DNA from 4 places in the Streptomyces sp. NPDC006261 genome. Region 1 is predicted to be linked to each of the others. Evidence: riboswitches for the same ligand, from Rfam matches in the RefSeq annotation. Region 1 holds a riboswitch; each other region holds the start of a gene.
What was found. A riboswitch is a leader RNA that binds a small molecule or an ion and turns the genes downstream of it on or off. The one in region 1 is predicted to bind cyclic di-AMP.
Positions count from the first base shown of each region.

Region 2: it holds a riboswitch for cyclic di-AMP, as region 1 does, so the genes downstream of both, ABZ154_RS28800 (M23 family metallopeptidase) here and ABZ154_RS21500 (NlpC/P60 family protein) in region 1, are expected to answer to the same signal.
Region 3: it holds a riboswitch for cyclic di-AMP, as region 1 does, so the genes downstream of both, ABZ154_RS07885 (transglycosylase family protein) here and ABZ154_RS21500 (NlpC/P60 family protein) in region 1, are expected to answer to the same signal.
Region 4: it holds a riboswitch for cyclic di-AMP, as region 1 does, so the genes downstream of both, ABZ154_RS29370 (LysM peptidoglycan-binding domain-containing M23 family metallopeptidase) here and ABZ154_RS21500 (NlpC/P60 family protein) in region 1, are expected to answer to the same signal.

Region 1 is NZ_JBEXSI010000032.1:30,790-32,981, forward strand. It holds gene ABZ154_RS21500 (NlpC/P60 family protein) at 1-1,123, opposite strand, end outside; cyclic di-AMP (ydaO/yuaA leader) riboswitch at 1,122-1,288, opposite strand; gene pcrA (DNA helicase PcrA) at 1,569-2,192, shown strand, end outside.
Region 2 is NZ_JBEXSI010000058.1:18,168-20,359, reverse strand. It holds gene ABZ154_RS28805 (PP2C family protein-serine/threonine phosphatase) at 1-875, shown strand, start outside; cyclic di-AMP (ydaO/yuaA leader) riboswitch at 1,083-1,235, shown strand; gene ABZ154_RS28800 (M23 family metallopeptidase) at 1,247-2,192, shown strand, end outside.
Region 3 is NZ_JBEXSI010000009.1:78,627-80,818, forward strand. It holds gene ABZ154_RS07880 (transglycosylase family protein) at 1-830, shown strand, start outside; cyclic di-AMP (ydaO/yuaA leader) riboswitch at 1,122-1,318, shown strand; gene ABZ154_RS07885 (transglycosylase family protein) at 1,324-2,040, shown strand.
Region 4 is NZ_JBEXSI010000061.1:28,757-30,948, forward strand. It holds gene ABZ154_RS29365 (tyrosine-protein phosphatase) at 1-617, opposite strand, end outside; cyclic di-AMP (ydaO/yuaA leader) riboswitch at 1,029-1,189, shown strand; gene ABZ154_RS29370 (LysM peptidoglycan-binding domain-containing M23 family metallopeptidase) at 1,193-2,176, shown strand.

The sequences.
Region 1 (2,192 bases):
TGCCGACGTGGCTGATGTCGTCGTAGAAGAAGACCAGGTCACCGGGCTGCAGGTCGGACGTGGCGACCCGGGTGCCCGCCTTCACCTGGTCCCAGGTGGTCCGGGGCAGTGTCACGCCGGCCTCCCGCCAGGCCGCCTGGGTCAGCCCCGAGCAGTCGTACGAGGCCGGGCCCGAGGCCCCCCACACGTACGGCTTCCCGATCTGGGCGCGGGCGAAGTCCAGCACCTTCTGGGCCTTCGCGGCGTAACTGCCGTCCGCCCCGGCTCCCGTTCCCGTACCGCTGCCGGATCCCGGGCTCGTCCCCGTCCCCGTACCGCTGCCGGAGCCGCTGTCTCCGCCGGACTCGTTCGCGGCCTCCTCGTTCGCGGCCTCCTCGCGCGCCTTCTTCTCCGCTTCCTCGCGCTCCTTGGCCTCGGCGGCCTGGCGGCGGGCCAGCTTCTGCGCCTTCTCCTTGGCCTCGGCCTCCTTCTTGCGCTCCAGCTCCGCCAGCCGTGCCTTCTCCTCGGCGGTCAGCCTCGACAGCAGCGTCCGGGCCTCCGTGAGCTTGTTCTGCACCTTCTGCTTGCTGGAGCGCAGCGCGGTCTGCGTCTCCGTGAGAGACTCCAGGCTCTTCACGGCCTCCGCGCGCTTCTTCGACGCCGCGGCCTGCTGCGTACGGAAGTCGTCGACGGCCTTCTGCTGCCGCTCCGTCGACCGGCTCATCAGCCGGCTCTGGTCGAAGTACGCCTGCGGGTCGTCCGCCAGGAAGAAGGTCGCGGTGGGCGTGATGCCGCCGGTGCGGTACTGCGCGGCCGCGTAGGACCCCAGCTCCCGGCGCGCCTCGTTGATCTTCTCGGTCCGCTTCGCCACGTCGGAGAGCAGCGTGTCGACCTTGGTGCGCTGGGCCGTGGAGGCGGTCCTCGCGCGGTTGTACTGCTGCGTCGCGCTGCCCGCCTGCCGGTAGAGCTCGTCGACCTTCTTCTGGACGTCCTCGATGGCCGGCTTCGGCTCGGCGGGGGCAGCGGTCGCGCTCTGCGTGGAGAGCAGTGTCACAGACGCCAGCGCGGCCGTCGTGAACCCGACGGCGGGGGTGGTGGTGCGCACCTTCGTGCGCGGCTTGCGATGCGATGCCAAGACCGGCATCTCCTTCCGTGGACCGCCTACCGGGTTAGCTGTCGGGTTCGGACGGAACGGAAGGCTGTCCTACGGTCCGGATGCGAGGGTACGGACCGATTCACCCCGGTTGTGCGTGTGGGTCCCCGGTTCCGAACTGCTGGGACGGCAGGACGGATTCGGCAGAGGTGACCGTGAGACGCGGTTCGTCTCAGGGAGATTACGGATCACCTGACCGAGCACGCTAGCCAACCGGTGGCTCCGCTGGGAAGGAGGATGAGCGATATGCCCGATACATTTTCGTGACCTCTTCGGATCGGAGGCCCCGCACCCCCTCCGACCGGGCACTCCTTCACGGAACGTCGACGTCCGCTCTCCGTGCGTACGGGTGACGTGGGGGTGCGGGCGGCTGCTTCCGACCGCTTCCCGGCTTCGGCGGAAGGTTGTCGGTGCGGCCGCCTAGACTCGGTAGGCGATGAGCAGCCTCTTTGACGACAGTTTCCTGACCGGCCTCCAGCCCACGGAGGACGGCCCGCCGCCGCCCCCCGAGGACCACGCACCCGACGCGGTGCCGGAGGGACTCTTCGAGGGCGTCTTCGACGCGCCCCCGCCGCCCCGGGACGGGTATTACCGGGACGGCCACCCGCGCCCCGTCATCGACGCCGCGGCGCTGCTCGGCGGGCTGAACACCGAGCAGCGCGCCGCCGTCGTGCACGCCGGGTCCCCGCTGCTCATCGTCGCCGGAGCCGGCTCGGGAAAGACCCGGGTGCTCACCCACCGCATCGCCCACCTGCTGGCCGAGCGCGGGGTGCACCCGGGGCAGATCCTCGCGATCACCTTCACCAACAAGGCCGCGGGCGAGATGAAGGAGCGCGTCGAGCAGCTGGTGGGCCCGCGCGCCAACGCCATGTGGGTCATGACCTTCCACAGCGCGTGCGTCCGGATCCTGCGCCGCGAGTCGAAGAAGCTCGGCTTCACCTCGTCGTTCTCGATCTACGACGCCGCCGACTCCAAGCGCCTGATGGCCCTGGTCTGCCGCGATCTCGACCTGGACCCCAAGCGCTTCCCGCCGAAGTCCTTCACCGCCAAGGTCTCCAAC
Region 2 (2,192 bases), on a different contig from region 1:
CCGCCGCGGCCCTGGCCCTCGTCATCAACGGGGTCGTCCGCCGCAGCAACGAGCAGCTGGCCTCGGCCCGGGTCATCGCGGAGACCGCCATGCGGGCCGTGCTGCCCACCCCGGCGGAGCGGATCGGCGGGCTCCAGGTGGCCGCGCGGTACGAGGCGGCGCAGGCGGACGAGTTCGTCGGCGGGGACCTGTTCGCGGTGGCGGACACCCCGTACGGCGTACGCCTGGTCGTCGGCGACGTGCGCGGCAAGGGGCTGGACGCCGTGGAGGCGGTGGCTGTGATCATCGGGGCGTTCCGGGAGGCCGCCGAGCAGGAGCGGTCCCTGGAGGGCGTGGCCCAGCGGCTGGAGCGGGCGCTCGCGCGGGAGGGGACGCGGCGGTACGGGCTGGACGCCATGGAGGGGTTCATCACCGCCGTACTGGCCGAGATCCCGCCGGGTTCGGCCTCGCTGCGGCTGGTCAACCGCGGCCACCCCGAGCCGGTCCTGCTGCACGCGGACGGATCCCTGGAGGTCCTTGCGCCGTCCGTGCCCGCGCTGCCGCTGGGGATGGACCTCGGGGTGTGGCCCGACCGGTCCGACGAGTGGGAGCTCCCAGCCGGTTCGACGCTGCTCGCCTTCACGGACGGACTCTCCGAGGCGCGGGACGCGAAGGGGGCGTTCTACGACCCGGAGGCCCGGCTGCGCGGCCGGATCTTCCCCGGTCCCGAGGAGCTGCTCTCGGCGCTCACCGACGACGTACGGCTGCACACCGGCGGCCGGTCGACGGACGACATGGCGCTGCTCGCCGTCAGCCGGCCGGCGGAGGGGCAGCCGCCGCGGCGGACGACGGTGAAGATTGTCGGCCGGGGCGGTGACACGGTGCGTAATCGATAAGCACCGCTCCGCATAACAGTTGACACACCATCAGAAAAAGAGGTGTGGGTGAGCGGTCGTCAAGTCGGCCGATTCAGACCGCTTGTGTGCGGTAAGTCCCCGTCGAAGCCGTTAATGATCAACAAGAACAGCTTGGAATCGGGCCCGTCTGTCTATTAACGTTCGATAACGCAGCGCGGTCGTCCCAGCCGTCGTCAGAGACGGCGCCGTGCGCGAGCGCCGAATCCCGCAAGGGAACCGGGGAACCACCTACATGGGGTGAATCGGACGCCTGTGTCTCGTGAGAGACGGAGGGGCCCGTAGGAGACCTTCCTGCTCCGAACCCGTCAGCTAACCCGGTAGGCGAGAAGGAAGGAAAGGAGTGCGCCCACGTGGCGTCCAACAAGCCTGCCCCTGAGGCCCCGTCACCCTTCACTGCCGATGGCCTCGGTGGTCCGGAGCGGACGTGGGAGGAGTGGAATCCCACCGCGGAGTCCATCCGTCCCGTGCGCGGCAAGCACCGCGTGGCCAAGCAGCGGGGTCTCGCCCGTAGCTCCACCGTCCTCGGAGTCGGCGTCATAGCGGCCGTCGGTGCGGGTGGCATGGCCACCGCGCAGAGCAAGCCGCCGGTCTCCATCTCTCTTCCCGATTCCATCGCGGACAATCTCCCCGACGCCAAGTCCCTTCCCGGCGTCGGGTCCTTCATGTCCGACGAGGCCGAGGCCGCACCGGTCACCGCCGCTCCGCTCACCTCCGCGGGCATCACGACCGCCGAGGCCGATCAGGGCACCACCGACGCCGGCGAGGCCCTGCGCGCCCGCATCCTCCAGCAGGCCGAGCAGCAGCAGGCCAGCGCCGACGCCGAGGCCAAGGCCGCCGAGGAGAAGGCCGCCGCCGAGAAGGCCGCCGCCGACGCGAAGAAGCAGCAGGACGAGGCCGAGGCCGAGGTCAAGGCCCGGATCGCCGCCGAGAAGAAGGCGGCGGAGGAGGCGGCGGCGAAGAAGGCCGAGGAGGAGCGCCTCGCCAAGCTCCGCGCCAGCTACACCCTGCCCGTCTCCTCGTACACGCTCACCTCGACCTACGGTCAGTCCGGTGCGATGTGGTCCTCCGGCCAGCACACGGGCCTGGACTTCGCGGGGGCGGCCGGTTCGCCGCTCAAGGCCGTGCACGGCGGCACGATCACGGCGGCCGGCTGGTCCGGTTCGTACGGCTACCGCACGGTCCTCCAGCTGGAGGACGGTACGGAGATCTGGTACGCCCACCAGTCCTCGATCGACGTCTCGGTCGGCCAGCAGGTCAGCACCGGCGAAACCATCGGCCGCATGGGCGCCACCGGCA
Region 3 (2,192 bases), on a different contig from region 1:
CGTACGGCGGCGACGCCTTCGCGGAGCGGGCCGACCTGGCCAGCCGCTCGCAGCAGATATCCGTCGCCGAGGAGGTCCTGCGCGACCAGGGGCCGCAGGCGTGGCCGAGCTGCGCGGTGATCTCGGGCCTCGCGGTGGACGGCAGCCTGCCCGGTGTCGACCCCGGTACCGCGCCCTCCGCCGACCCCACCCAGGATCCGACGACCGCACCCTCGGACGAAGCGGGTGGAAAGGGTGAACGGGAAGGTTCCGGCACGGGTTCGACCGGTAGGACGGGCTCGACCGACACCACGGGCTCGACCGGTCAGGCGGGCGGAAGCGGCAAGGGTGAGAAGAAGGGCGGCGACACGCTCGACCCCTCGGTGAAGCCTTCCGCGCCCCCGGCAACCGGAAAGACCGGAACCCCTGGGTCTCCTGACGCCTCGCAGCCCTCCGCCTCCGCCCCCGACGCCTCCGAGGGCGCCGACCGCACCGGCGGCAAGCATCGGGGCACTCCCGCCCCAGAGGAGACCGGTGCGGTCGGCCGGGGGGACGGCCCCCGGGAGTCCGGCCGGCACGCCTCGCGGGGCGAGGGTGACGCGCGTGACGGCAGTGCGGTCGCCCACGGCGGCTACACCGTGCAGCCCGGGGACAGCCTCTGGGCCATCGCCGACGCCCAGGAGCTTCCCCAGGGCTGGACCGGCCTGTACGAGGCCAACAAGGACCTCCTGGGCTCCGACCCGGACCTGATCCTGCCCGGCCAGAGCCTGGATCTGGGTCTGGGTCAGAGCGCCGGGGAAGGTGCCGGGGCGAGCGCCGGGGCGAGCGCCGAGGCGCCCGCCGCCAACTGATCGAATTCGGGAAAACACCCCAAAATCGCGGGTAGTTCAGAGACCTATGTCCACTTATGCGTAAGTGAGACATGGGTCTCTTTGCTGCAACTGGCGTGTCGCGTCCGCCCGCACGGTGCAGATCCCCTCCGACCTGCGGAAACGATCCGTCAGGGTGAGCAAGTAAGCGCCAATTGGACTAGTATGTCCATCTTTGAATGTCGGGGTTGCCTGTGTTTACGGTCGGAACCGCTCGCACCGCGGGCCCCGTCGACCGTCACGCCGAATCCTGCCGTCGGTCGAAGGGAACAGACGCGTAAAGCGCCGTAGGCAGGAGCGGGGGACCCAGGTAGGCCGCCGGGTCCGTGCAGCCCCTTCGAAGGGCAGTCCCTTCGAAGTCGGGACGCACGGGAACGGCTTGGGGTGAAGTCGCGTGCAAGGTCGCGCGACCGGGCAACTCATCAGCCCGAACCCGACAGCTCACCTCGTAGGCGTCGGTGAGGAGATTCGTTCCATGCTGCTTAACAGCAAGGGCAAGCACCGCCGCCCCTCGAAGACCGTCCGTTTCGCCACCCTCGCGGGCATCACCGGTGCCGCCGTCGCCGTCCCGCTGATGGGCGCGACCAACGCTTCCGCCGCCTCCGTCGAGACCTGGGACGCCGTCGCCCAGTGCGAGTCGGGCGGCAACTGGTCCATCAACACCGGCAACGGCTACTACGGCGGGCTGCAGTTCTCGCAGTCGAGCTGGGCCGCCGCCGGCGGTACGCAGTACGCCTCCCGTGCCGACCTGGCCTCCAAGGACCAGCAGATCGCCACCGCCGAGAAGCTCCTCGACATGCAGGGTCCGGGTGCCTGGGCCTGCGCCGGCGCCGGCGGCCTCACCAACGACGGTGTGGACCCGGGCGTGAACACCGGCTCCGGCCAGTCCGCGAGCAAGCCCGAGAAGGCGCAGCCCGAGCGCAAGGCCGAGCAGCCCACCACGCGCAGCGAGCAGCGCACCGCCCCGGCCGCCCCCAAGGCCGAGAGCTCCAAGAAGACCGTCACCACCCCGACCGGTGAGAAGGTCCAGAAGGGCGACGGCGAGTACAAGGTCGAGCCCGGCGACACCCTGAGCAAGATCGCTCAGAAGGAAGGCGTCAAGGGCGGCTGGAGCAAGCTCTTCAAGCTCAACGACGACATCGTCAAGGACGCGGACCTGATCTTCCCGGGTCAGCAGCTCCACCTGAAGTAACAGCCGCCTCTCCTCCCCGGAGGGAGGGGGTCCGGCGGCACCCTCCCTCGCACGGCTCCCCGGCCCGGCGCGCTCTCCCCCGTGCGTGCCGGGCCGGGGTCTTTCCGTGGGAGGGAGGCGAGCCGCGCGAGGGGGATGCGAGGGGGGGATGC
Region 4 (2,192 bases), on a different contig from region 1:
ATGTCCGTGCGCTTCACCTTGTACCGGCGGTGAGGATCGTTGGACTTGAGGTAGTCCGCCTCGATCGCCTCGCGCTCGACGCCGACCGCGAGCAGCGAGACCGCGATCGACAGACCCGCCCGGTCCTTGCCGGCCGCGCAGTGCATCAGGGCCGGCACGCTGTCCTCCGCCAGCGCGTGCAGCACCCGGCTGTGCTCGGCGGTGCGGTCCACGATGATCGCGCGGTACATGTGGAGCATGCGCTCGGTGCCCTTGTCGTTCGCCAGGATCGAGCGCAGCTGCTCGATGTTCCCGTCGCGGACCAGCCGCCAGAACTCGGCTCCGTCGGCCGGGTCGGAAAGCGGAATGCTGACATTGCGGACACCGGCCAGCTCGATGTCGTACCCGTCGAGCTTGTGGTCGGCGGAGTTGCGGAAGTCGAAGATGGTGTGCAGCCCGAGCCCGCCGAGGACGAGGGCGTCCTCGGCAGTGGCGTGCGCCAGATGACCGCTGCGGTAGAGCCGACCGAAGGCGGTGCGCCGCCCGTCCGCGGTGGGAAGCCCGCCCACGTCACGGAAGTTACGGACTCCGGTCAGTGCGGTCTCGGTCGGCGGGACCTGCGGCACCTGCTGCGTCACGGTGGCTCCTGGAATCTCTGGCGTCGGCGCGGCTCTCCGGCGAGGGCGCTCCTGCGACGATACGACATCGATGCACGGGGAATTCGGTGGTCTGCTGATGGACCGTCAGGGGTGGTGTCCGTGGAGTGTCCGTATTGGTGCATTTCGCAGAACATGCCCCGCTAATGGGGGACATGGGGATCCGTAGGTGAGCGGGATCATATCCGTGACGGACCGTGGCGGCGGTGCCCGGGCGATTTCCCAGGATCCGTACGGAAAGCCAAGATCCGTAATCCACGGAGGGTGACGGGAAATCCGGAGAGAAATTGAATCGATGATTCCGATGTGCAACCGACGGCTTGTTCCCGTCGTCCTCGCTCGTTTACGGTCACCGTCAATCCGGACGGACCGCCTAATCCTGCCACCGCCCGGAATTCGCACCCACCCACTCACGTGCGGCAGGAGCGGGGGAACCAGGTAAGCCGCCGGCCCGGAGCGATCCGGACCGGCTCGGGGTGAAGTCGCCACCCGGCGGCCGGGCATCTCCAGCCCGAACCCGACAGCTCACCTCGCAGGCGCCGGAGAGGAACTTCCCCATGCCCGCAAAGGGTAAGCACCGTCGTCCCAAGTCCGGCCCGATCCACCGCGGCGTCCTCGCCGCGGGTACCGGCGGCGCCGTACTCGCCCTCCCGCTGATCGGCGCCACCGGCGCCCACGCCGCGGACAAGGCAGCCCCCGCCGTCAGGTCCGCGGCCGCCCCCGCCGCCGCGCAGACCGCACAGCAGGCCGCGCCCGCCACGGCGAAGACCGCCCCGAAGACGTACTCCGTCGTCTCCGGCGACTACCTCGCGAAGATCGCGGCCGAGCACCAGGTCAAGGGCGGCTGGCAGAAGCTGTACCAGGACAACCGCTCGACCGTCGGCGAGAACCCCGGCCTGATCTTCCCGGGCATGAAGCTGACGCTCGGCGCCAAGGCGTCCGGCTCCGCCACCCCGTCGGAGGCGAAGAAGTCCGCCCCGGCCCCGAAGGCCGCCTCCAAGGCCGCCGCCCCCAAGGCCGCCCCGAAGAAGGCTGAGCAGGCCCCGAAGGGCGACACCCTCTCGGCCGACGAGTCCGACGCCGCCGCTCCGGCCGGAACCTCCGCGCAGACCGGCTCCTCGCAGTCCACCGGCTCCGGCTGGACCGCCCCGCTGGACCACGCCAACGTCACCACCCCGTACCGGGCTTCCGGCTCCAGCTGGTCCAGCGGCTACCACACCGGCTCGGACTTCCAGGCCGCCTCCGGCACGCCCATCCGCGCCATCGGCCCGGGCACCGTGGTCTCGGCCGGCTGGAGCGGTTCGTACGGCAACGAGGTCGTCATCCAGCACGAGGACGGCATGTACTCCCAGTACGCCCACCAGTCCTCGCTGAGTGTCTCCGCCGGCCAGACCGTCACCGGCGGCCAGCAGATCGGCCTCTCCGGCTCCACCGGAAACTCCACCGGCCCGCACCTCCACTTCGAGGTCCGCACCGGTCCGGGCTACGGCTCGGACGTCGACCCGGTCGCCTACCTGCGCCAGCACGGCGTCTCCCTCTGACCCGAGGGCTACCGGA